One region of the Comamonas sp. lk genome, then DNA from elsewhere that is predicted to be linked to it. Evidence: riboswitches for the same ligand, from Rfam matches in the RefSeq annotation. Region 1 holds a riboswitch; the other holds the start of a gene.
What was found. Region 1 has a riboswitch for S-adenosylhomocysteine ahead of metH (methionine synthase). Riboswitches for the same ligand answer to the same signal wherever they lie in the genome.

Region 1 (10,874 bases):
GCGGTGGGTTTTGGAGTCGGCGGGAACAATGGTCCAGGGAGCCCAGGGTGTGTGGGTGGCGGCCAGCAGTTTTTCATAGGCCTGCTGATACTCGTCCCACTGGGCGCGCGCCTTGAGGTCGCTTTCGTCAAACTTCCAGTGTTTGCAGGGGTCGTCCAGCCGCTCTTGCAGGCGCTGGCGCTGCTCGTCCTTGCTGATGTGCAGCATGAACTTGACGACCAGGGTGCCGTTTTCGCTGAGCATGCGCTCGAAGTCGTTGATCTGGGCATAGCGCTGGGCCTGCTGCTCGGGCGTGATCCAGCGGTTGACCACGGGCACCAGCACGTCTTCGTACTGGCTGCGGTTGAACACCACGATCTCGCCCGCGCCCGGCACCTGCTGGTGGATGCGCCACAGATAGTCATGGGCTTTTTCGGCATCGGTGGGCGCTTTCCAGCCCACGGTGTGCACGCCCAGCGGCGTCATCTGGCCGAACACGCCGCGCAGCGTGCCGTCCTTGCCGGCCGCATCCATGCCTTGCAGTATGACCAGCAGCTTGAAGCGCCGGTCGGCATAGAAGATGTTCTGCAGACCATCGAGTTCCCGGGCCAGCGTGCTGACGCTGTCCTTGTCATGCTGCTTGCCCTGGCCGGCCGAAAACGGCTTGGCTCCGGGCTCGAAGCCGGCCAGCTCCACGGCGGGCGGCGCATCGGCATCCTGCTTGCGGCTGTCGCGCGGCACGCCGGGCTGCCATTGCTGCCAGAGCTTGCGCAGGGCTTTGTGCTTGCTCTCGAAAGGATAGACATTCTCGGCAGAGGGCGAGGGCTGTACCGGCTGGCTGGGGGTGGACATAACGCAGCTCCATGAACAAGGTGGATGAAAGCGGTTGCTATGAATAATCTAGCTGTATGTGATTGGTTGGTAATGGCTTCAGGCTGATTTAATGCCTAATTCGGCCGCTGCGGCACTCCCTGCTCGCGCAGCAGCTGCACAAAGCGGCGGGCGGCCAGGCCTTGCGGGCTTTCCTTGGACCAGACCCAGTCCACGAACAGTGTGGTGCCATTGCTCAGGTTTTGCACGGGAATTTCCAGCAGCTGACCGGCGGCAATGCGCGGCTCGACCAGGCCCTTGGGCAGCCAGCCCCAGGCCATGCCCGCGCCAATCAGCGACAGTGCGGCCTGATGGCTGTCGGTGCGCCACAGCTGGCGGGCAAAAACAAAGCGCGGGTCGGTCTGTTGCGGATCGCGGCTGGCCACCAGCACCTGGCGGGTCGCGGCCAACTGTTCCACGCTGAGCCGGGCGCGCTTACCATGCTCGGCCAGCGCCTGCTGCCAGGGGGCGAACTGGGGGGACATCACGGCCAGCAGCGTCTCGCGCCCCATTTCCTGAAAGCCTTCGCGCCCGTCAATGGCCGGGCGTTCAAACACCAGGGCCAGATGGGCGCGGCCTGCGTGCAAAAGCTGCAGGGCATCGGTCTGCGGTGCGGTCAGCACTTCAATCGGCAGGGCGGGAAACTCCTGCACCAGGGCGGCCAGCGTCTCGGTCCAGGGGGTGGAGAGCAGCTCGGGCGCAATCGCCAGCGTCAATCTTTCTTCCAGCCCCTGATGCAAGGCGCTGGCCTGCCAGTTGAGCTGCTGCAGCTGCTCGGCCAGCAGACGGGCCTGCGGCTCCAGCGCCCGGGCGGCAGCCGTGGGCCGGGGTTCGCGCCCGCTGCGGTCGAACAGCTGCAAATCCAGTTCGGCTTCGAGCTGGGCCACGGCCATGCTCACGGCCGAGGGCACGCGCCCCAGCTTGCGGGCGGCAGCGGAAAACGAACCTTCATCGAGCACGGCAAGAAACAGCGGAACCTGGTCGGCAGCGAATGGCATGGCGTTATCTATCAGGAAAATTGAAAGGAGATGACTTTTATCTTCAGTTTTCAGAACATACACTGCGGTCCATGTCTCAACAAGCCTCCGCGATGGCATCCGCTTCTTCTTCTGCCGCTCACACTGTTCATGCTTCTGCCAATGGCGCCGCGCCCACCAAGGCCACTGGTCTGCAAGGCCCCAAGCGTCGCATCATCTATGTCTCTTTGTACGAGGCGATCGCCATCGCCGTCTCCAGCCTGATCTTCATGGCCATCGGCCAGAAGGCCGGCGACTCCAGCGTCATGGCCGTCGCCGCATCGGTGATTGCGATCTGTTGGAACCTGAGCTTCAACCACCTGTTTGAAAAATGGGAAGCACGCCAGGCCGTCAAGGGCCGCTCCGTGCTGCGCCGCGTGGTGCATGCGATTGGCTTTGAGGGCGGCTTGGCGCTGGCCCTCATCCCGCTCATGGCCTGGTGGTTCGACGTCTCGCTGTGGCAGGCGACGGTGATGGAAGCCGGCCTGCTGGTGTTCTTCATGGTCTACACCTTTGCCTTCAACTGGGCGTTTGACCGCCTGTTCGGCCTGCCTGCCTCGGCCCAGAATCTGTCGGCCTGAGTCAAGTAAAAAAATCCAGCTGCAGCGCTTGATGGTCAAGCGCAGGCAGCTATCAAAAAAAGCGTGCACCCTGTCAAGGTGCACGCTTTTTTCGTTGGGGAGCAGTGACAGGAATCAGCGCAACCAGCTGATGAAGCCCTGCAGCAAAAAGGCGTTGATGATGTCGATGAAGAAGGCGCCCACCAGTGGCACGATCAGAAAGGCCTTGTGCGAGGGGCCATACTGGTTGGTCAAGGCCTGCATATTGGCCACGGCCGTGGGCGTGGCACCCATGCCAAAGCCGCAGTGGCCGGCGGCCAGTACGGCGGCGTCGTAGTCTTTGCCCATGACGCGGAAAGTCACCAAGGTGGCGTATGCGGCCAAAAACAAGGTCTGCACCAGCAAAATGACCATCAGCGGTGCGGCGAGATCCGTCAGCTCCCACAGTCTGAGCGACAGCAGGGCAATGGCCAGATAAATCGACAGGGCCGCGCTGCCGAAGACGTCGATGGCCCGGTCAAAGACCTTGATGCCGAACACATAGTCCAGCGCATTGCGAATGATCACGCCGCCGCCCAGGGCCCAGACAAAGGTGGGCAGCTTGATAACGCCCTGGGTCAGCGAGGTCATGAGTTCGGCAAACGCCAGGCAGCCGGCAAACAGCGCCAGGGTTTCCACGGCGGCGTCGGCCGTGATCAGGCGAGGAGCCTTGCTGGAGGATTCGAAATTGGCCACATCGCTGCTCTCGCTCACTGCGGGTTCTTCGGTGCTCAGCTGCTGGGCCTCGGTGCGGGGCTGGGCCAGTTGGCGGCTGGTGATCAGCCGCTTGGCCAGCGGGCCGCCGAGCAGGCCGCCTATGACCAGGCCAAAGGTGGCGCAGGCAATGCCCAGTGCCGTGGCACCGGTGAGGCCGTATTCGTTCTCCAGCATTGCGCCGTAGGCGCCGGCTGTTCCATGGCCTCCGACGAGGGTGATGGAGCCCGCGACCAGGCCCATCAGCGGATCTTGTCCCAGCAAGGTGGCCATGCCCACGCCCACCACGTTCTGCAAAAAGATGAAACCGGCGATCAGCCCCAGAAAGACCAGCAGTGCCGTGCCGCCTTCGCGCAGTTTGGAGAGGTTGGCGCTCAGGCCAATGGAGGAGAAAAACACCAGCATGAAGGCGTCTTGCAGGCTGGACTCAAAACCCAGGGTCAGGCCCGTGGTTTCATGGAGCAGGAAAATCGTTGCCGCTGCCACCAGTCCGCCGGAGACGGGCTCGGGGATGTTGAAGTCGCGCAGAAAGCGGATGTGCCGCGTCATCAGCTTGCCCAGCAGCAGCACCAGCACGGCAAAAATAAGGGTGTAGTACGCGCCAAAGCCGACGTGCATGTAGGTTCTCCAATCGTTGCCTGTCCCTCAACGGCAGGCGGTGATTTTTTGGGGGAAGTCCGGGGCTACGGCTTGAACCGTGCATCGGACTCGCAAAAAAGTGTTCGGGCTGGTTTGGCCAGTGCCTCGAAACAGGACCTGCGCTTTGATGGCGCCAGCATGACAGCCGTCCATGGCGGGTGCAACCGGCATTCATCTGGCATCGGTGTGGTCTAGCGGGCGAATATGCTTGAAACCAGATGGCAGCGTTCGTCGTTGACGATATTCCCTGGGCAAAGTTTGGCGTTTGCGCAAGAAGATGCGGCGCGGCTCCAGGCCCAGGTCGTGCGATGGACGCATGGGGGTTTAAGGCGCATTCACCAGCGCCCATGGTGCAGATCGGCTGCATGGACATAAAATGCAGGGCTTCGCCCCAAGGAGCGCTGCAGCTAGCTGGTTGATGTCCAACCAGTGCGTCAGGCTTGGGGTCAGCAGTTCTGGTCTTGTTACCCAACTGCCTCGCAACAACGGCGCTCACCTGTTATTTCTGATTCTGGTTTTCACACAGGTGAGCATGATGTCTGCTGCAATCCCCGCCACTGCTATTTCTTCCGTGCCCCCCATGCGCCTGTCGGGCCTGGAGCCCGTGTTCATCGGCGAAGACACGCTGTTCGTCAACGTGGGCGAGCGCACCAACGTCACCGGCTCCAAAGCCTTTGCGCGCCTGATTCTCAACGAGCAGTACGAAGAAGCGCTGGCCGTGGCCCGCCAGCAGGTGGAAAACGGCGCTCAGGTGATCGACGTGAACATGGACGAGGCCATGCTGGACAGCAAGGCCGCCATGGTGCGCTTTCTGAACCTGATCGCCTCCGAGCCCGATATCGCCCGCGTGCCCATCATGGTGGACAGCTCCAAGTGGGAGGTGATCGAAGCCGGTCTGCGCTGCATCCAGGGCAAGGGCATCGTCAATTCCATCTCGATGAAAGAGGGCGTTGACGAGTTCAAGAAGCACGCCAAACTCGTCAAGCGCTATGGCGCTGCCGCCGTGGTGATGGCCTTTGACGAGAAAGGCCAGGCCGACACCTTCGAGCGCAAGATCGAGATCTGCGAGCGTGCTTACCGCATCCTGGTGGACGAAGTGGGTTTTGCCCCCGAGGACATCATCTTCGACCCCAATATCTTTGCCGTGGCCACCGGCATCGAAGAGCACAACAACTACGGCGTGGACTTCATCGAAGCCACGCGCTGGATCAAGCAGAACCTGCCGGGTGCCAAGGTGTCCGGCGGCGTGTCCAATGTGAGCTTCTCCTTCCGCGGCAACGACCCGGTGCGCGAAGCGATCCACACCGTGTTCCTGTACCACGCCATCAAGGCCGGCATGGACATGGGCATCGTCAACGCCGGCATGGTGGGCGTGTATGACGACCTGGAGCCGGTGCTGCGCGAGCGCGTGGAAGACGTGGTGCTCAATCGCCGCCCCGACGCCGGCGAGCGTCTGGTGGAAGTGGCCGACAGCGCCAAGAGCGGCGCCAAGGACGAAAGCAAGAAGCTGGAATGGCGCGGCACGCCCGAGCACCCCAGAACCGTGGGTGAGCGCCTGTCGCACGCTCTGGTGCACGGCATCACCGACTTCATCACCGAAGACACGGAAGAGGCTTATCAGGCCATCGTGATCCAGGGTGGCGGCCGTCCGCTGCATGTGATCGAAGGCCCGTTGATGGACGGCATGAACGTGGTCGGCGACCTGTTTGGCGCCGGCAAGATGTTCCTGCCCCAGGTGGTGAAATCGGCCCGCGTGATGAAGCAGGCCGTGGCCCACCTCGTGCCCTATATCGAGGAAGAAAAACGCCAGCAGGAAGCTGCCGGCATGGACGTGAGCAGCCGCGGCAAGATCGTGATCGCCACCGTCAAGGGCGATGTGCACGATATCGGCAAGAACATCGTCACCGTGGTCTTGCAGTGCAACAACTTCGAAGTCATCAACATGGGCGTGATGGTGCCCTGCCACGAAATCCTGGCGCGAGCCAAGGCCGAAGGCGCGGACATCATCGGCCTGTCGGGCCTGATCACGCCCAGCCTGGAAGAGATGCAGTACGTGGCAGGCGAGATGCACAAGGACGACTATTTCCGCATCAAGAAGATTCCGCTGCTGATCGGCGGCGCCACCTGCTCGCGCGTGCACACCGCCGTGAAGATTGCGCCCAAGTACGAAGGCCCGGTGCTGTATGTGCCCGATGCCTCGCGCAGCGTGAGCGTGGCGCAAAGCCTGCTGGGCGAGAACAAGGAGGCCTATCTGCAGGAAGTGCAGGCCGACTACGACAAGGTGCGCACCCAGCACGCCAACAAGAAGAAGACGCCGCTGTGGCCTTTGGAAAAGGCCCGCGCCAATGCCACGCCCGTGGACTTTGCCGCCCACCGGCCCGTGGCACCGCGTGCCCAGGGCCGCCGCGTGTTCAAGAACTTTGACTTGGCCGAGATTGCCCAGTTCATCGACTGGGGTCCGTTCTTCCAGACCTGGGACCTGGCAGGTGCCTATCCCGCCATCCTCGACGACGAAATCGTGGGCGTGGAAGCGCGCAAGGTGCAGGCCGATGCCCAGGCCATGCTCAAGAAAATCATCGAAGGCCGCTGGCTGCAAGCCAATGGCGTGATGGGCCTGTTCCCCGCCAACCGCGTGGGCGACGACATCGAGTTCTACACCGACGAGTCGCGCAGCCAGGTGCTGATGACCTGGTATGGCATGCGCCAGCAAACCGAAAAGCAGGCGATTGACGGCCCGGATGGCCGGCCCGTGATGCGCCCCAGCCGCTGCCTGTCTGATTTTGTGGCCACCAAGGAATCGGGCATTGCCGACTATGCGGGTCTGTTCGCCGTCACGGCCGGTATCGGTGCCGAGAAAAAGGACAAGGAATTTGAAGCCGCGCTGGACGACTACAGCGGCATCATGTTCAAGGCCTTGGCCGACCGTCTGGCCGAAGCTTTTGCCGAATGCCTGCATCAGCGCGTGCGCAAGGATTTGTGGGGCTATGCCGAGGATGAAACACTGAGCAACGAAGCGCTGATCAAGGAAGAATACAAAGGCATTCGTCCTGCGCCAGGCTATCCGGCCTGCCCCGACCATACGGCCAAGTGGGACCTGTTCAAGACGCTGCAGGCCGAGGAAGTCGGCATGACGCTGACCGAAAGCCTGGCCATGAACCCCGCCTCCAGCGTCAGCGGCTTTTACATCGGCTACCCCGAAGCCACATACTTCAACGTGGGCGAAATCGGCGAAGACCAGTTGGCCGATATGGCTGCGCGTCGAGGTATGGATATCGAGGAGCTGCGCAGGTATCTAGCCCCGAATCTGGCTTGATTTTTCTTGCAGTCATGAGGCTGCAAGCCTGATTTGCTCTGATCTCAGACGGCTTTATGCAATGGCAGCCGTCTGAGCTCGGGCCAGATCAGCCAATCGCCTCGACTCGGTTGCGGCCGTTCTCTTTGGCCAAATACAGCCCTTCATCGGCTCTTCTGAGCAAATTTGACATCTCTCTGTCTTTGGCGCCTTTCACGGCCACGCCTATGCTCAAGGTAAAGGGGATGGCTCTGTCTTCTGGCCAAGAATAGGAAAAATCTCTGTCAGAGATTTTCTTTCTCAAATTTTCAGCTATTTCCAGCGCCTCTTCTTTATCGGTATTAATCAGGCAGGCCACAAATTCTTCGCCACCGAGCCTGGCAACAATATGCTCTTTTCCTATCGTCTCGCGGGCGATGGATGCAAAGGCTTTCAGCACATCGTCTCCGCCCTCATGACCATAAGTGTCATTGACCAGTTTGAAATTATCCAGATCCATCATCAGTATGGAGAGCGGATTTTCTGTTTCAAACAAGCTCCTGGCCACATCATTGAATTCGCGGCGATTAGGCAGTCCGGTTAAATCATCGACCGCCGCCTGACGGTGCAGAAGATCGACCAAATGGACCTTGTCCGTGATGTCTCTGATAATCGCGGTGAATTCCACCAGTCCATTCACGGTAATCTTAGAGATGGCAATTTCTACCGGGATACGGCTTCCGTCCTTATGAAGTCCGTAAATCCGGTTTCGCTCGTCCATTTGTCTGGAACGCACCGGAGAACGCGCAAACTGATGCACATATCCCCGGTGACCTTCGCGGGCCGCAGGAGGAAGCAATACTTCCAGCGGCTGGTCCAGCATTTCTTCCTGGTCGTAGCCGAACAAGCCTTCCGCAGCCCGATTGAACAAGGTGATGTGATGCTGCTGATCGATGGTGATGATGGCGTCGTATGCGGCATCCACAACCGAACGGAAACGTGATGTGCTGACTTCAAGATCATGCATCAACAGCATTTTCTTGGTGATTTCAATTCCGGTGAGAAAAACCCCTTCGGCCGTTTCGGAGTTGGCTGATTTCTTGAAAGGTTTCAAAGACAGACGCCACCAGTGCGTTCCATCTTTCAAATCATAGGCTTGCTCCAATTCATGAGAAACACCATCTGCCAGGCAATTGATAACTGCTAAACGCAGTTCTCGTCTTGCATAATTGGGAACGATTGTTTCTAGCGAAAATGGATAGCGGTGAATGGAGTTTCTTTTAGCCCCCATCATGTCGAAGAATATTTCGTTGCAAGAGCTGACGGCCAAACCCTCTTCATTCACGCGAATCAAAGCCACGCTGGCTGCGATTCCATTCATGAAATCTTGTAATTCTTCACCCAGTCTATCCATAGCAAATCCTTAAATATCGAATCGGAAGCATCGCACATGCCAACGATAGCCACCTTTTCCCACCCCGACGATTAAAGTGCAAAATTATATGGACAGTCCACGTCTGATACCGAAAATCAAGCGCTCATGTTTTGTCATGACGCTGTTGCAAAAATCCGCTTGAAGCCAGGTTTCGCCGGCTCAGATCGGTGGATGCTGGGGCAAGTGTCTGAGCCTGGCCCGGTTTGGGGGCGTGGAGGAAGGATGGCGGCGCGAGCGTGCAGCGCATGGACTGTTGCGCATCGGCCTCGTTAGTCTGTAAGGATTCCCGCACCCATGACCACGCAAGAGCAGCGCCAGCGTGTCATACGGCTGGCGCGAATCTGCGGTGTCAGAGCATGGATGGCCCCGCAGGGGCTTGCTCATCGCCCGGGTCAGGTGGCTGCCGGGCGGCGTGGAGGTGACAAGAGCGCCGAGCTACCGCTTTTCATTGAGCGAGTCTCTCGGCGCATTGCGCAGACTTTGAAGATTGTGATTACAGCCCCAGCTTCTTGGCCACGTAATCCGCGTCCTTGTCGCCGCGACCCGAGAGGTTGACCAGAATGTGCTGGTCGCGGCCCAGCTTGGGTGCCTCACGTATGGCCCAGGCCACGGCATGGGCGCTCTCCAGTGCGGGGATGATGCCTTCCACGCGCGACAGCGTCATGAAGGCGTCAAGGCAGGCCTTGTCGTCCACCGATTGGTAGTCCACCCGGCCCAGATCCTTCAGATAGCTGTGCTGCGGGCCCACGCCGGGGTAGTCCAGGCCCGAGGCAATGCTGTGCACGGCGGCGGGCGTGCCGTCGGCGTTTTCCAGCACATAGCACTTCATGCCGTGAATCTCGCCGGGCTTGCCCACCGAGAGGGTGGCGGCATGGCGGCCGGGCTTGTCAATGCCTTCGCCTGCAGGCTCCACGCCCACCAGGTGCACGGAGGCATCGTTCAGAAAGGCCGTGAAGATGCCCATGGCGTTGCTGCCGCCGCCCACGCAGGCGGCCACATGCTCGGGCAGCTTGCCGTGCTTGTGCTGGAATTGCTCGCGGGCCTCGCGACCCACGATGGACTGGAAGTCGCGCACCATCATGGGGAAGGGGTGGGGGCCGACCACCGAGCCAATGGCATAGATGGTGTTCACGGGGTCTTGCAGATAGACCTCGAAAGCGCTGTCCACCGCTTCCTTCAAAGTGGCAGCGCCGCGCGTGACGGGCACCAGGGTGCAGCCCAGAATGCGCATCTTGGTGACGTTGGGGTGCTCTTTCTCTATGTCCACCTGGCCCATGTGAATCTCACAGGGAATACCCACCAGAGCGCAGGCCGTGGCCAGAGCCACGCCGTGCTGGCCGGCTCCGGTTTCGGCAATCACTTTTTTCTTGCCCATGAACTTGGCCAGCAAGGCCTCGCCCAGGCAGTGATTGATCTTGTGCGCACCGGTGTGGTTCAGGTCTTCACGCTTGAGGTGAATCTGCGCGCCGCCCAATTGATCCGACAGGCGCTTGGCGTGAAAAATCGGGCTGGGGCGCCCCACATAGTCGGCAAACAGGGCGGCCAGCTCGTCCTGAAAGTCCTGGCGCTTGACGATCTCGTCATAGGCCTGCGAGATTTCATCCATGCACTTTTTCAGATCGGGCGGTACCAGCTGACCACCGTAGGGGCCGAAAAAACCGTTGGCGTCCGGCATGGCCGCGGGATTTTTGCTCATTGCTTGTCTCCTGGTGTCATGGTTCTGAGACCGTCTTCATATCACAGCCGCTGTGCGCTGCCGATGCAGACAAGCCCGAGCCTGTCAGAGCAGAAATGGACGCCAGCCTACATATCACAAGCGTTTACAGCTATTGTTTTGGTATTTTTGGCCGTCCGCGGCGGCCTGCAACACAATAAGGCCATGAAAGCCAGAACCGTCCGCGACATTGTCTTTGCGCATGCCATAGAGACTGCAGCGCCCCATGAGAGTCTGCCCACGGCCGCGCGCTGCAATGCCATCACGCAAGAGAGTCTGCATGCCCTGGGCAAGAGTGGCGATGGCAGCACCGCCTTTGCCGCATTTCTACAGGAGCGCGCCAAACGCATCATTGCCAATGCGCAACTGCCTGCCGACATCCGTGCGCTGTGGCTGCGCTCGGCCGGTGTATCGCGTTGGGCGGTCATCGGCATTCTGGCGGCGGCGCTGGTGCTGGGCTATCTGGGCCATGCCATCACCGATCCGCACCGGGTCGATCTGCTCTCGCTTTCGCTGGTAGGCATTGTGTTGTGGAATCTGCTGGTCTATGGGCTGCTGATCGTCGGAGGCCTGCGGGCGCTGGTGAGGCGCAAGCCCGAGGTGCTGCTGCCGCTGGCGCCTACACAGGCCCATGCCG
Region 2 (10,874 bases), 440 kb from region 1:
CCTGCGCAGCTTGCGCAAAGGCGCGGCCGATGCCGTGCGCCGCCATGTCGAAGCCCTGGGCGGCAGCTTGTCTGCCGCCGTGCAGCAGGCGGTGGACAATGTCTCGCGCAAGGGCAGCACGCCGCTTGTGGTGGCCGATGGGGCCAAGGTGCTGGGGGTGATCGAGCTCAAGGACATCGTCAAACCTGGCATGCGCGAGCGCTTTGCCGAGCTGCGCCGCATGGGCATTCAGACGGTGATGGTGACGGGGGACAACCCGCTTACCGCCGCCGCCATTGCCGCCGAAGCCGGGGTGGACGACTACCTGGCAGAGGCCAGGCCCGAAGACAAGCTGCAGCTGATCCGCAGCCACCAGGCTGCAGGCCGCCTGGTGGCCATGACCGGCGACGGTACCAATGACGCACCGGCCCTGGCCCAGGCCGATGTGGCCGTGGCCATGAACAGCGGCACCCAGGCCGCCAAAGAGGCCGGCAATATGGTGGATCTGGACAGCAACCCCACCAAACTGATCGAGGTGGTGGAAACCGGCAAGCAGATGCTGATGACGCGCGGCGCGCTGACCACTTTCAGCATTGCCAACGATGTGGCCAAGTATTTCGCCATCATTCCTGCTGTCTTCGTGGGCACTTATCCACAGCTGGCCTCGCTCAACGTGATGCAGCTGCACAGCGCGGACTCGGCCATTCTGAGTGCGGTGATCTTCAATGCACTGATCATCATCGCCCTGGTGCCGCTGGCCTTGCGCGGCGTGTCCTACCGCGCCGTGGGTGCCGCCGTGCTGCTGCGCCGCAATCTGCTGATCTATGGCCTGGGCGGGCTGGTCGTGCCCTTTGTCGGTATCAAGCTCATCGACATGCTGCTGGCCGCGCTGGGTCTGGTCTAAGCGTCGGCCTGGGTCTTCTCTTCTCGCTTTCTCTGTCTGTTGCCTTGCCTGCCTTCCATGCCCGTCGCCCATGCGCCGGGGCTGGAGGCGGCTGGCTCTGTTATTCCTCCATCATGTGCCCCTCTTTTAAAAAATCTCTGGTGTTGCTGCGTTCCGTGACTGCGGTTTTTGGCGCGTTAGCCTGTGTGTTTTCAATGCCAAATATGGCTCAAGCCCAGGAATTGACTACGCAAGCAGCTACGTCTTCTGTAGCGCAAGATGCGCCGCAATCCCAGCCTGTGATCAGCGGCAGCCTGGGCTTGCAGTCCGACTACCGCTTTCGCGGCATTTCGCAGACCTGGCGCGGCGCTGCCGTGCAAGGCGGCGTGGAGCTGGCCTTGCCCCGGGGCTGGTATCTGGGAACCTGGCTGTCCAATGTCTCCACCCACAGCTATGGTCAAGGCCAGGGCCTGGAGCACGATCTCTATGGCGGCTGGCGCGGTGACGTGCTGCCAGACTGGAAACTGGATGCCGGCCTGCTGCACTACCGCTACCCCGGTGCGCGCCTGAATGCCGCCGATGGCAGCAGCCAGCGCTTTGATACCACCGAGGCCTATCTGGGCGCCACGCATGGGGGCCTCCAGGTCAAATGGTCGGTGGCGCTGACGCCATACTTCGGCCTGCGTGAAAACACGGCAGCCTCCGCTTTTGCGACGGCGCTCACGCCTGCGGGCAGCAGCCGTGGCAGCCAGTATCTGGATCTGAACTACCAGCATCCGCTGGGCGACTGGGCCACGCTGGGCTTGCATGCGGGCTACACCCATGTGCGCAATTACAGCGAGGTCTCGTATGCGGACTGGCGGGTTTCGCTGGCCAAAACCTGGGGCGCCTGGACGGCCTCTGCCGCCTGGGTGGGAACTTCGGCCGATGCCCGCTATTACAGCGCGGTCAACAGCCAGGGGCGCATGCGCAGCCTGGGTCGCAGCGGTCTGGTTCTGGGTCTGAGTGCCGCATTCTGATGCGGGCGAGAGTGATACGCTGATATCCCCATGCCAAGCAACAACATCTCCATGGCCCTGCGCCCCGATCCCGATGCGCTGGTCGCTCAGTTGCAAGCCGAGCAGCAGCAGGCGCAACGGGGCAAGCTGCGTATTTACTTTGGCTCCAACGCCGGTGTGGGCAAAACTTATGCCATGTTGGCGACCGCGCAGCGCGAGCGCCAGGCGGGCCGGGAGGTACTGGTAGGCCTGGTCGAAACCCATGGCCGGGCCGAGACCGAGCAGCAGCTGCACGCGCTGGAGCTGCTGCCGCGTCGCATGCTCAACTACCAGGGCAAGCAGTTGCCGGAGTTTGATCTGGATGCCGCACTGCTGCGCCGCCCCGGCGTGTTGCTGCTGGACGAGCTGGCCCATAGCAATGTGGCCGGTTCGCGCCACCCCAAGCGTTGGCAGGATGTGCAGGAGCTGCTGGACGCGGGCATCGACGTCTGGACCACGCTGAACGTCCAGCATCTGGAGAGTCTTAACGATGTGGTTGGCGGCATCGTGGGCATACAGGTGCACGAGACCGTGCCCGACCAGATCTTTGATGAAGCCGATGAGGTCATCGTCGTCGATATCCCGCCGGAAGAGCTGCTCAAGCGGCTCAAGTCCGGCAAGGTCTATCCGTTGGAGCAGGCCGAGCGTGCCTCGCGCAACTTCTTTCGCCTGGGAAATCTGCTGGCCTTGCGCGAGCTGGCGCTGCGCCGCACGGCTGATCGCGTGGACGAAGACATGCGCGACTACCGGCGCGAGCGCGCGATTGGCGAAGTCTGGCCCGCACGCGAGCGGCTGCTGGTCGGCATTGGCGGCCGTGCCGGCGATGGTGCGCTGGTGCGCCAGGTGGCGCGGCTGGCGCGTCGGCTGGAGGCCGAGTGGGTGGTGGTCTATGTGGACGCGCCCGAGCGCCAGCACCGCCCGCGCCCCGCGCAGGAAGCCGTGCTCAAGACGCTGGCGCTGGCGGCGCGCCTGGGCGCGGATACCGCCACCATTCCCGGTGCCGATGTGGCGCAGGCGCTGGTGGACTTTGCGCGTGAGCGCAACGCCAGCCATCTGGTGCTGGCGCGGGTGCAGCAGCGCCTCAATCGCTGGCTGCCATGGCGGAGGCCCAGCCTGCCTGAGCAGATCGCTTTGCTCAACCCGGGTTTGGACGTGCTGGTGCTGTCGGTCAATAGCTCCAGAAACGAGAGCGTTCCTCCTGAGCCGGTCAGCGCAAACCGTGGTTTTTCCTGGAAGGGATATCTGGGCGTCACGCTGGCCTGTTTTGCTGCAGCCGGTCTGGCAGAACTATTGCTGGAGGTGTTTGACCCGGCCAATGTGGTCATGTTGTTCCTTTTGGTAGTGGTGCTCTCGTCCCTGCGCTGGGGGCGCGGGCCGGGCGCCTGGGCGGCACTGCTGTCGGTGCTGCTCTTCGATTTTTACTTTGTGCCGCCGCGCAACTCCTTCAGCGTCAATGACACGCAGTACATCTTCACTTTCTGTCTGATGCTGGGCGTGGCCCTGGTCTGCGGTCAGCTGATGGCGCGGCTGCGCCGCGAGGCCAGGGTGGCGGCCGAGCGCGAGCGGCGCGCCGGTGCGCTGGCGCGGCTGGCGCGGGATCTGTCGGGTGCGCTCACGCAGGAGCAGGTCACGCAGATTGCTCTGACCACCATCGCCGGCGTGTTCGATGCCCAAGCCGGTCTGCTGCTGCCGGACAGTGAAGAGCAGCTGCATATTGTCAGCGGCAGCGAAGGCGTGATCGACACCAGCGTGGCCCGCTGGAGCATGGAGCATGGCCAGATGGCCGGCCACGGCACCGACACCTTGGCCGCCACTGCGGCGCTGTATGTGCCGCTGATGGCGCCTGTGCGCTCCCGCGGCGTGCTGGCGCTGCAGCTGCGTCAGCCCGAGCGCCTGCGTGTACCCGAGGAACGGCGCCTGCTGGACGCCTGTGCCAGCCAGATCTCCCTGGCGCTGGAGCGCGTGCACTTTGTGCAGGTGGCGCAGCAGACCCAGGTGGCCATGGAAGGCGAGCGCATGCGCAACACCTTGCTGTCTGCCGTGTCGCACGATTTGCGCACCCCGCTGACCGGCATTCTGGGGGCGGCGCAGGCTGCCTTGCCGCATGCGCCTGCCGGCCCTGCGGCGGATATGCTGGTGCAGATACGCAATCAGGCCCAGGCCATGCAGCAGTTGGTGGACAACCTGCTGGCCATGGCACGCCTGCAGCAAGGCGGCGTGCATCTGAAGCGCGAATGGTTGCCGGTGGACGAGTTGGTGGGCAGCGCCCTGCAGCAGATGCGCGAGCGCCTGGCGGCCCATGTGCTGCGCACCGATGTGCCTGTGGATTTGCCGCTGCTGCATATCGATGCCGTGCTGATGGAGCGCGTGCTGGTGAATCTGCTGGACAACGCGGCCAAGTACACGCCGCCGGGCACGCCGATTACCGTGGCTGCGCGGCTGGATGGAGCGGACTGCCTGGTCACCGTGCAGGATGCCGGCCCCGGCTTGCCCGCCCATGTGGAGCCGGTGCAGCTGTTCGAGCCGTTTACACGCGGCGAAACCGAATCTGCCGTCTCCGGCATGGGGCTGGGGCTGACGCTGGCGCAGCGCATTGTGAAAGTGCATGGCGGCAGCCTGCAGGCCGAAACGCTGGAGCCGGGGCCGGGAACCGTGTTCACCATCCGCATGCCCGTGCCGGATCAGCCGGCCATTGATGAATAGCGCCGACAATGCTTTGCCAGATTGAGCTTTGAGACATGAACCACGCAGCCCCCCGCATTTTGCTGATTGAAGACGATGCCAGCATCCGCCGCTTTGTGCGCCTGGCATTGGAAGACGAAGGCTGGCAGGTGTTCGAGGCCGACACCGCCAAGCGCGGCCTGATCGAAGCTGCCAGCCGCCAGCCCGATGCCGTGGTGCTGGATCTGGGACTGCCCGATGCCGATGGCAAAAGCGTGATCAGCGAGCTGCGCGGCTGGAGCCAGCTACCTATCCTGGTGCTTTCGGCGCGCGAGCGTGAGGAAGAAAAAGTGGCGGCCCTTGATGCCGGGGCCGACGACTATCTGAGCAAGCCCTTTGGCATTCCCGAGCTGCTGGCTCGTCTGCGCGTGATGCTGCGTCGCCGCCAGCAATCCACGGCCGGCGACAGGAGCGGCAGCCTGGCCCGTTTTGGCGATGTGACGGTGGATCTGGCAAGTCATGAAGTGCGGCGCGGCGATGCCTTCATTCACCTGACGCCGATTGAATTTCGCCTGCTGGCGGCCTTGATCGCCGGGCACGGCCGGGTGCTGACCCATAGGCAATTGCTGCTGCAGGTCTGGGGGCCTGAATACCTGGACAGGCCCCACTATCTGCGCGTTCACATGGCCAATCTGCGCCAGAAGCTGGAAGTGGACGCGGCCCAGCCCCGCCATCTGTTGACCGAACTGCAAGTGGGCTACCGGATTGTGGGGTTATGAGAGTGTGTTGACGGTCTCCTCGGCGCCGCGCCAGTGTCTTTGCGGGATGAGATGCTAGGCGCGGGTGCGCAGCAAGGCTGTTGCCTTGCAAGCGACCGCAACACCGCAGACCGCCCCTGGCCGGGCGCCCGCAAAGGCACGGGCCCCAAGGGTTGAGGCGCAATCGGGCGATTTCTTCGCGCTGCGGCTGGCTTGCACCCCGGTGCAAGTGGCTCCACATCGCTTCGAACTCATCCCGATTGCGCCTCAACGCGGCTGCGTAGAGATCGTCAACACACTCTCTGTGCCTATACCCTTATAATTGCCGTCCATCCGAGGAGCGTTGCAGCGTTCCCCAGCCGGCCAAGAGCTAGGCACCAGCGGGGCGTGAGGCTCGGATCCTTCGATTTATCGATTCCGCAACGACGCTCACCCACGCTTTCTGTGCGGTGAGATGGCTTATCCCTCTTCTTCCGCTGAACGTGGTTTTTCATTCATTTTTTGGAGAAAACCATGAACGCTGCTGTTCGCTTCAACCCTGCCGATTCGGCCATCACCGACATCACCCTGGCCGACTGGGGTCGCAAGGAAATCCGCATCGCGGAAACCGAAATGCCCGGCCTGATGGCCATCCGCGAAGAATTCGCTGCTGCCCAGCCTCTGAAGGGCGCGCGCATCACCGGCTCGCTGCACATGACCATTCAAACGGCCGTGCTGATCGAGACCCTGAAGGACCTGGGTGCCGACGTGCGCTGGGCTTCGTGCAACATTTTCTCCACCCAGGACCACGCTGCCGCCGCCATCGCTGCCACCGGCACTCCCGTGTACGCCATCAAGGGCGAGTCGCTGGAAGACTACTGGAACTACACCCACAGCATCTTTGAATTCGGCGCCGCCGGCACCGAAAACGAAGGCCCCAACATGATTCTGGACGACGGCGGCGATGCCACCATGCTGTTGCACCTGGGTCAGAAGGCCGAGAAGGATCTGTCCGTGCTGGCCAACCCCGGCAGCGAAGAAGAAAAAATCGTCTTTGCCGCCATCAAGGCCAAGCTGGCTGTTGATGCCACCTGGTACACCCGCAAGTCGGCCCAGATCCTGGGCGTGACCGAAGAGACCACCACCGGCGTGCACCGCCTCAACGATATGTCGGCCAACGGCAGCCTGCTGTTCCGCGCCATCAACGTGAACGACTCGGTGACCAAGTCCAAGTTCGACAACCTGTACGGCTGCCGCGAATCGCTGGTGGATGGCATCAAGCGCGCCACCGACGTGATGATCGCCGGCAAGGTCGCTTGCGTGGCCGGTTACGGCGACGTGGGCAAGGGCTGCGCCCAGGCTCTGCGCGCCTTGAGCGCCCAGGTGTGGGTGACAGAAGTCGATCCCATCAACGCCCTGCAAGCCGCCATGGAAGGCTACAAGGTCGTGACCATGGAATATGCCGCCGACAAGTGCGACATCTTCGTGACCACCACCGGCAACAAGGACATCATTCGCCACGAGCACATGGTGGCCATGAAGGACCAGGCCATCGTCTGCAACATCGGTCACTTCGACAATGAAATCGACGTGGCTTCGATCGAGAAGTACGAGTGGGAAGAAGTCAAGCCCCAGGTGGATCAGATCAAGTTCCCCGACGGCAAGAAGATCACCCTGCTGGCCAAGGGCCGTCTGGTGAACCTGGGTTGCGCCACCGGCCACCCCAGCTTTGTGATGAGCGCTTCGTTTGCCAACCAGACCATCGCCCAGATCGAGCTGTTCACACGCCCTGATGCCTACGAAGTAGGTAAGGTCTATGTGCTGCCCAAGCTGCTGGACGAAAAGGTGGCCCGTCTGCACCTGAAGAAGGTCGGCGCCATGCTGACCGAACTGACCGATGCCCAAGCTGCCTACATCGGTGTGAAGAAGGAAGGCCCTTACAAGCCTGAAACCTACCGCTATTAATTTGCGGTAGCTGCTGCACCGGCTGTTGAAGGCCGGTGCAGGCTCATTTATTTGATAGCTGTCAGCGCTGGATTTTTCTAAATTTCAGATGAATTCAATGCCGATAGTCAATGCAGTCAAGCGTTAGCCGCTGCAAAAAATACAGTACTCAAAGCCCCGCTGCGTGTTGTTGCGCAGTGCCCGGCGCTGGATGTTTCAAAGGAAGCGACGCTATGCGCGCAGATGTTTTTTTGGTGGAAGCCGGTCATGCCTCCACACGCTCCCAGGCCCAGCGCCTGATTGCTTCGGGTGTGGAGTGGCGCTTGACGCCTCTGGCGCCGTGGAAGAAGGTTGCCAAGAACGGTGACGAGATTCCTGCGGGTGCCGAGTTGCAGCTGCTGGACGCGGCCGAGGCCAAATACATCTCGCGCGGCGGCCTGAAGCTGGAAGGCGCTTTGCTGGCCACGGGCCTGAAGGTGGCCGGTCTGCGCTGCCTGGATGTGGGCCAGAGCACGGGCGGTTTTACCGACTGCCTGCTGCAGCAAGGCGCAAGCCAGGTCATAGGCGTGGATGTGGGGCACGGCCAGTTGCATGATCGCCTGCGCGCCGACGAGCGCGTGATCTGCGTGGAAGGGCTGAACGCCCGCGCCATGACGGCCGAGAGCCTGATCGATGCCTGCGAGGAAGTGCTGTCCGAGCGTTGGGAAGAAGACGCCGACGACAACGACACCCAGCCCGTGGCGCCCTATGCCTGGATGCGCAACGGCGGTCTGATCGACGAAGAGTACGACGACAGCGAAGACGCCAAAGAGCAGGACATTGAAAAGTTCAAGCTCGAACGCGCCAGCAAGACCAAGGCCCGCGAAGAAGGCACGATTGCTACCGAGCGCCGCCGCAAGGCCGAGTTTGCCGATGTGAACGTGACGCCAGAATTCGATTTCGTGACCGGCGATGTCTCCTTCATCTCGCTGACCCTGGTGCTGCCAGCCGTCGTACGTCTGCTCAAGCCCAACGGCCATCTGCTGATGCTGGTCAAGCCCCAGTTCGAGCTGCAGCCAGGCCAGGTGGGCAAGGGCGGCATTGTGCGCGATGCGGCCCTGTTCGCCGAAGTCGAGCAGCGCATTCGCGAATGCCTGGACGGCCTGGGCCTGAAGGTGCTCAAGTGGCTGGATTCGCCCATCGAAGGCGGAGACGGCAACCATGAGTTCTTTGTCCATGCCCAGCAAGGTGCCCAGGTGCAAGCGTTGCCTGAAGTGCCTGCCGATGCGGCGCCCGCCAAGCCGGCGGTCAAGCGCGTATCGCGTACCACGCTGCGCGAGCAGCGCAATGAGCGTGTGATCAATCTAGACCCTGAAGCCGACAGCTTCGGCCAGCCCGGACCTGCACGCCCCAAGCAAAAAAAGCGCAACGAACGCTGAACGTTCTTAGCCCAGCGCATTGCACTCGTGATTTGACCCCGTGATTTGATTCAGAGACCAAGACCGCCATGAGTTTTCCGATCAGCTTCGAGTTTTTCCCCACCAAGACGCCCGAGGGCGCGGCCAAGCATGTGGGCGTGCGCCAGGCGCTGTATGCGCGCAAGCCGCAGTTTTGCTCCGTCACCTACGGTGCCGGCGGCTCTACCCAGTCCGGCACTTTCACCATGGTGGGGGATATCCAGAACGAGGGCGTGAGCGCGGCTTCGCACTTTTCCTGTATCGGAGCCACGCATGAGTCGGTGCGCAATGAGTTGAGCGCTCTCAAGGCCATGGGCGTCAAGCGCATCGTGGCCTTGCGCGGCGATCTGCCCAGCGGTTATGGCCTGGGTGGCGAGTTCCACTACGCCAGCGATCTTGTGGCTTTCGTGCGACAGGAATTCGGTGACTGGTTTCATATAGAAGTGGCCGCTTACCCTGAGTTTCACCCGCAATCAAAGTCCCCACGCGCCGATCTGGACGCATTTGTCGCTAAAGTACGGGCTGGCTCAGATTCCGCCATCACGCAATACTTCTACAATGCCGACGCATATTTCCGGTTTGTAGAGTCCGTGAGTGGCATGGGAGTCGATGTTCCGGTCGTACCCGGCATCATGCCTATCACCAGCTCCACACAGCTGATGCGCTTCTCGGACGCCTGCGGCGCCGAGATCCCGCGCTGGATACGCCTGCGTCTGCAGGCCTTCGGAGATGACACTGCCTCCATCCGTTCCTTCGGACTGGACGTGGTGACCCATCTCTGCGAACAACTGCGCAGCCAGGGAGCTCCCGGGCTGCACTTTTATACGATGAACCAGAGCGTCGCCACTCTGGAGATCTGCGACCGACTGGGGCTGTAAGCGCACAACGCAACACGCCCGGCGGTGCAGTCTTGGGCGGCACTCACTTGAGCTAGTCAAGGAGATCCCGTCCATGCACATTCTGTTGTCGCGATGGCGTTGTTGTCAGTGGTGGGTTTTGGGTGCTGCCACGGCCATTCTGGCCGGTTGCGCGCCCACACCCGAGTCCGGTGCCGATAGCGGCCAGACTCAAACCTCCGCGCGTGCCGCGATCAAGGGTGGCAAGCGCACAGGTTCTCCCGGAGTCTCCGAGTCCCTGCCCGACGCTTATGCGCGCAGCCAGTACCGCGACAAAGGCTTGGGCATGCGTGCCAACAAGCCTGCCGATGCGGACCGGGCCGAAACGCCGGAAGACGTCAACAAATATGAGCTGAACCCTCCGCGCGAGAGCGATCAGCAAGGCCAGGCCTCCTGGTATGGCGAGCAGTTCCATGGCCGCAAAACCGCCAGCGGCGAGCGCTTCGATCTCAACGAATTGACGGCAGCCCACAAGACGCTGCCATTCGGTACCCGTGTGTGCGTGCGCAGCGCGGTGACCGGCAAAAGCGTGGTGGTTCGCATCAACGATCGCGGGCCGTTTGCGCCCGGGCGCGTTATCGATTTGAGCAAGGCTGCGGCGCAGGAGCTTGGCATGCTGGGTCTGGGCATCAAACCCGTGGAGCTGTGGCAGCTCGATGCGGATGAGGACGAGTGTCCGGCTCAGCTCAATGCATCGGCAAAGAAGAAGCCGCGCAGCAGCACCGCCAGTGCCAAGGCGAGCAGTGTGGCCAAAAGCAAGCCACGAGCCGTTGCACGCCAGAAAATCACGACCAAGGCCACAGCGTCCAAGGTGGTGGCGGGCAATACGCGACGCAAATAAGCCGGCCGCCGCGCCATTGAGACAGCATCAAAAAAGGGGCTTGCAGCCCCTTTTTCTGTTTTTGACCTCCGGTCAGAGGCCGCTCGGTTTTAGCCGCCGGACTCCAGCGTGAAGGCCGCATTGCCGTCCTGGCCCAGCAGCTTGACCAGCTGCGGCATGGCGGGCTTGAGCTGCTCCTTCAGATTGAAGGGCGGGTTGATCAGGAACATGCCGCTGGCGGGCAGACCGCCACGTTCGGAAGTCTTGTTGCTCTTGACCGTGAGCGTGGCGTGCAGCCAGCTCTTGCCGGCCTTGGTGGCCATGGTTTTGAGGCGCTTGGGCAGATCATGGGCGTCGGGGCGCGGAATGATGGGATACCAGATGGCGTAGGTGCCGGTGGGAAAGCGCTTCATGCTGTCCGTCACCATGTCCAGCACCCGGCCGTAGTCGCTCTTCATTTCATAGCTTGGGTCGCACAGCA

Region 2: another riboswitch for S-adenosylhomocysteine. It lies ahead of ahcY (adenosylhomocysteinase); the one in region 1 lies ahead of metH (methionine synthase).

What each region holds. Positions count from the first base shown of each region.
Region 1 is NZ_UOOB01000001.1:357,534-368,407, forward strand. Features, by position in the region: gene EAO39_RS01610 (PPK2 family polyphosphate kinase) at 1-831, opposite strand, end outside; gene EAO39_RS01615 (LysR family transcriptional regulator) at 927-1,847, opposite strand; gene EAO39_RS01620 (PACE efflux transporter) at 1,940-2,446, shown strand; gene gltS (sodium/glutamate symporter) at 2,561-3,796, opposite strand; S-adenosyl-L-homocysteine riboswitch at 4,205-4,318, shown strand; gene metH (methionine synthase) at 4,353-7,130, shown strand; gene EAO39_RS01635 (sensor domain-containing diguanylate cyclase) at 7,219-8,502, opposite strand; gene trpB (tryptophan synthase subunit beta) at 9,017-10,219, opposite strand; gene EAO39_RS01645 (DUF2868 domain-containing protein) at 10,403-10,874, shown strand, end outside.
Region 2 is NZ_UOOB01000001.1:797,914-808,787, forward strand. Features, by position in the region: gene kdpB (potassium-transporting ATPase subunit KdpB) at 1-883, shown strand, start outside; gene EAO39_RS03630 (TorF family putative porin) at 1,087-1,881, shown strand; gene EAO39_RS03635 (sensor histidine kinase KdpD) at 1,912-4,602, shown strand; gene EAO39_RS03640 (response regulator) at 4,638-5,339, shown strand; S-adenosyl-L-homocysteine riboswitch at 5,648-5,756, shown strand; gene ahcY (adenosylhomocysteinase) at 5,832-7,262, shown strand; gene EAO39_RS03650 (TlyA family RNA methyltransferase) at 7,475-8,659, shown strand; gene metF (methylenetetrahydrofolate reductase [NAD(P)H]) at 8,728-9,555, shown strand; gene EAO39_RS03660 (septal ring lytic transglycosylase RlpA family protein) at 9,629-10,414, shown strand; gene rlmJ (23S rRNA (adenine(2030)-N(6))-methyltransferase RlmJ) at 10,504-10,874, opposite strand, start outside.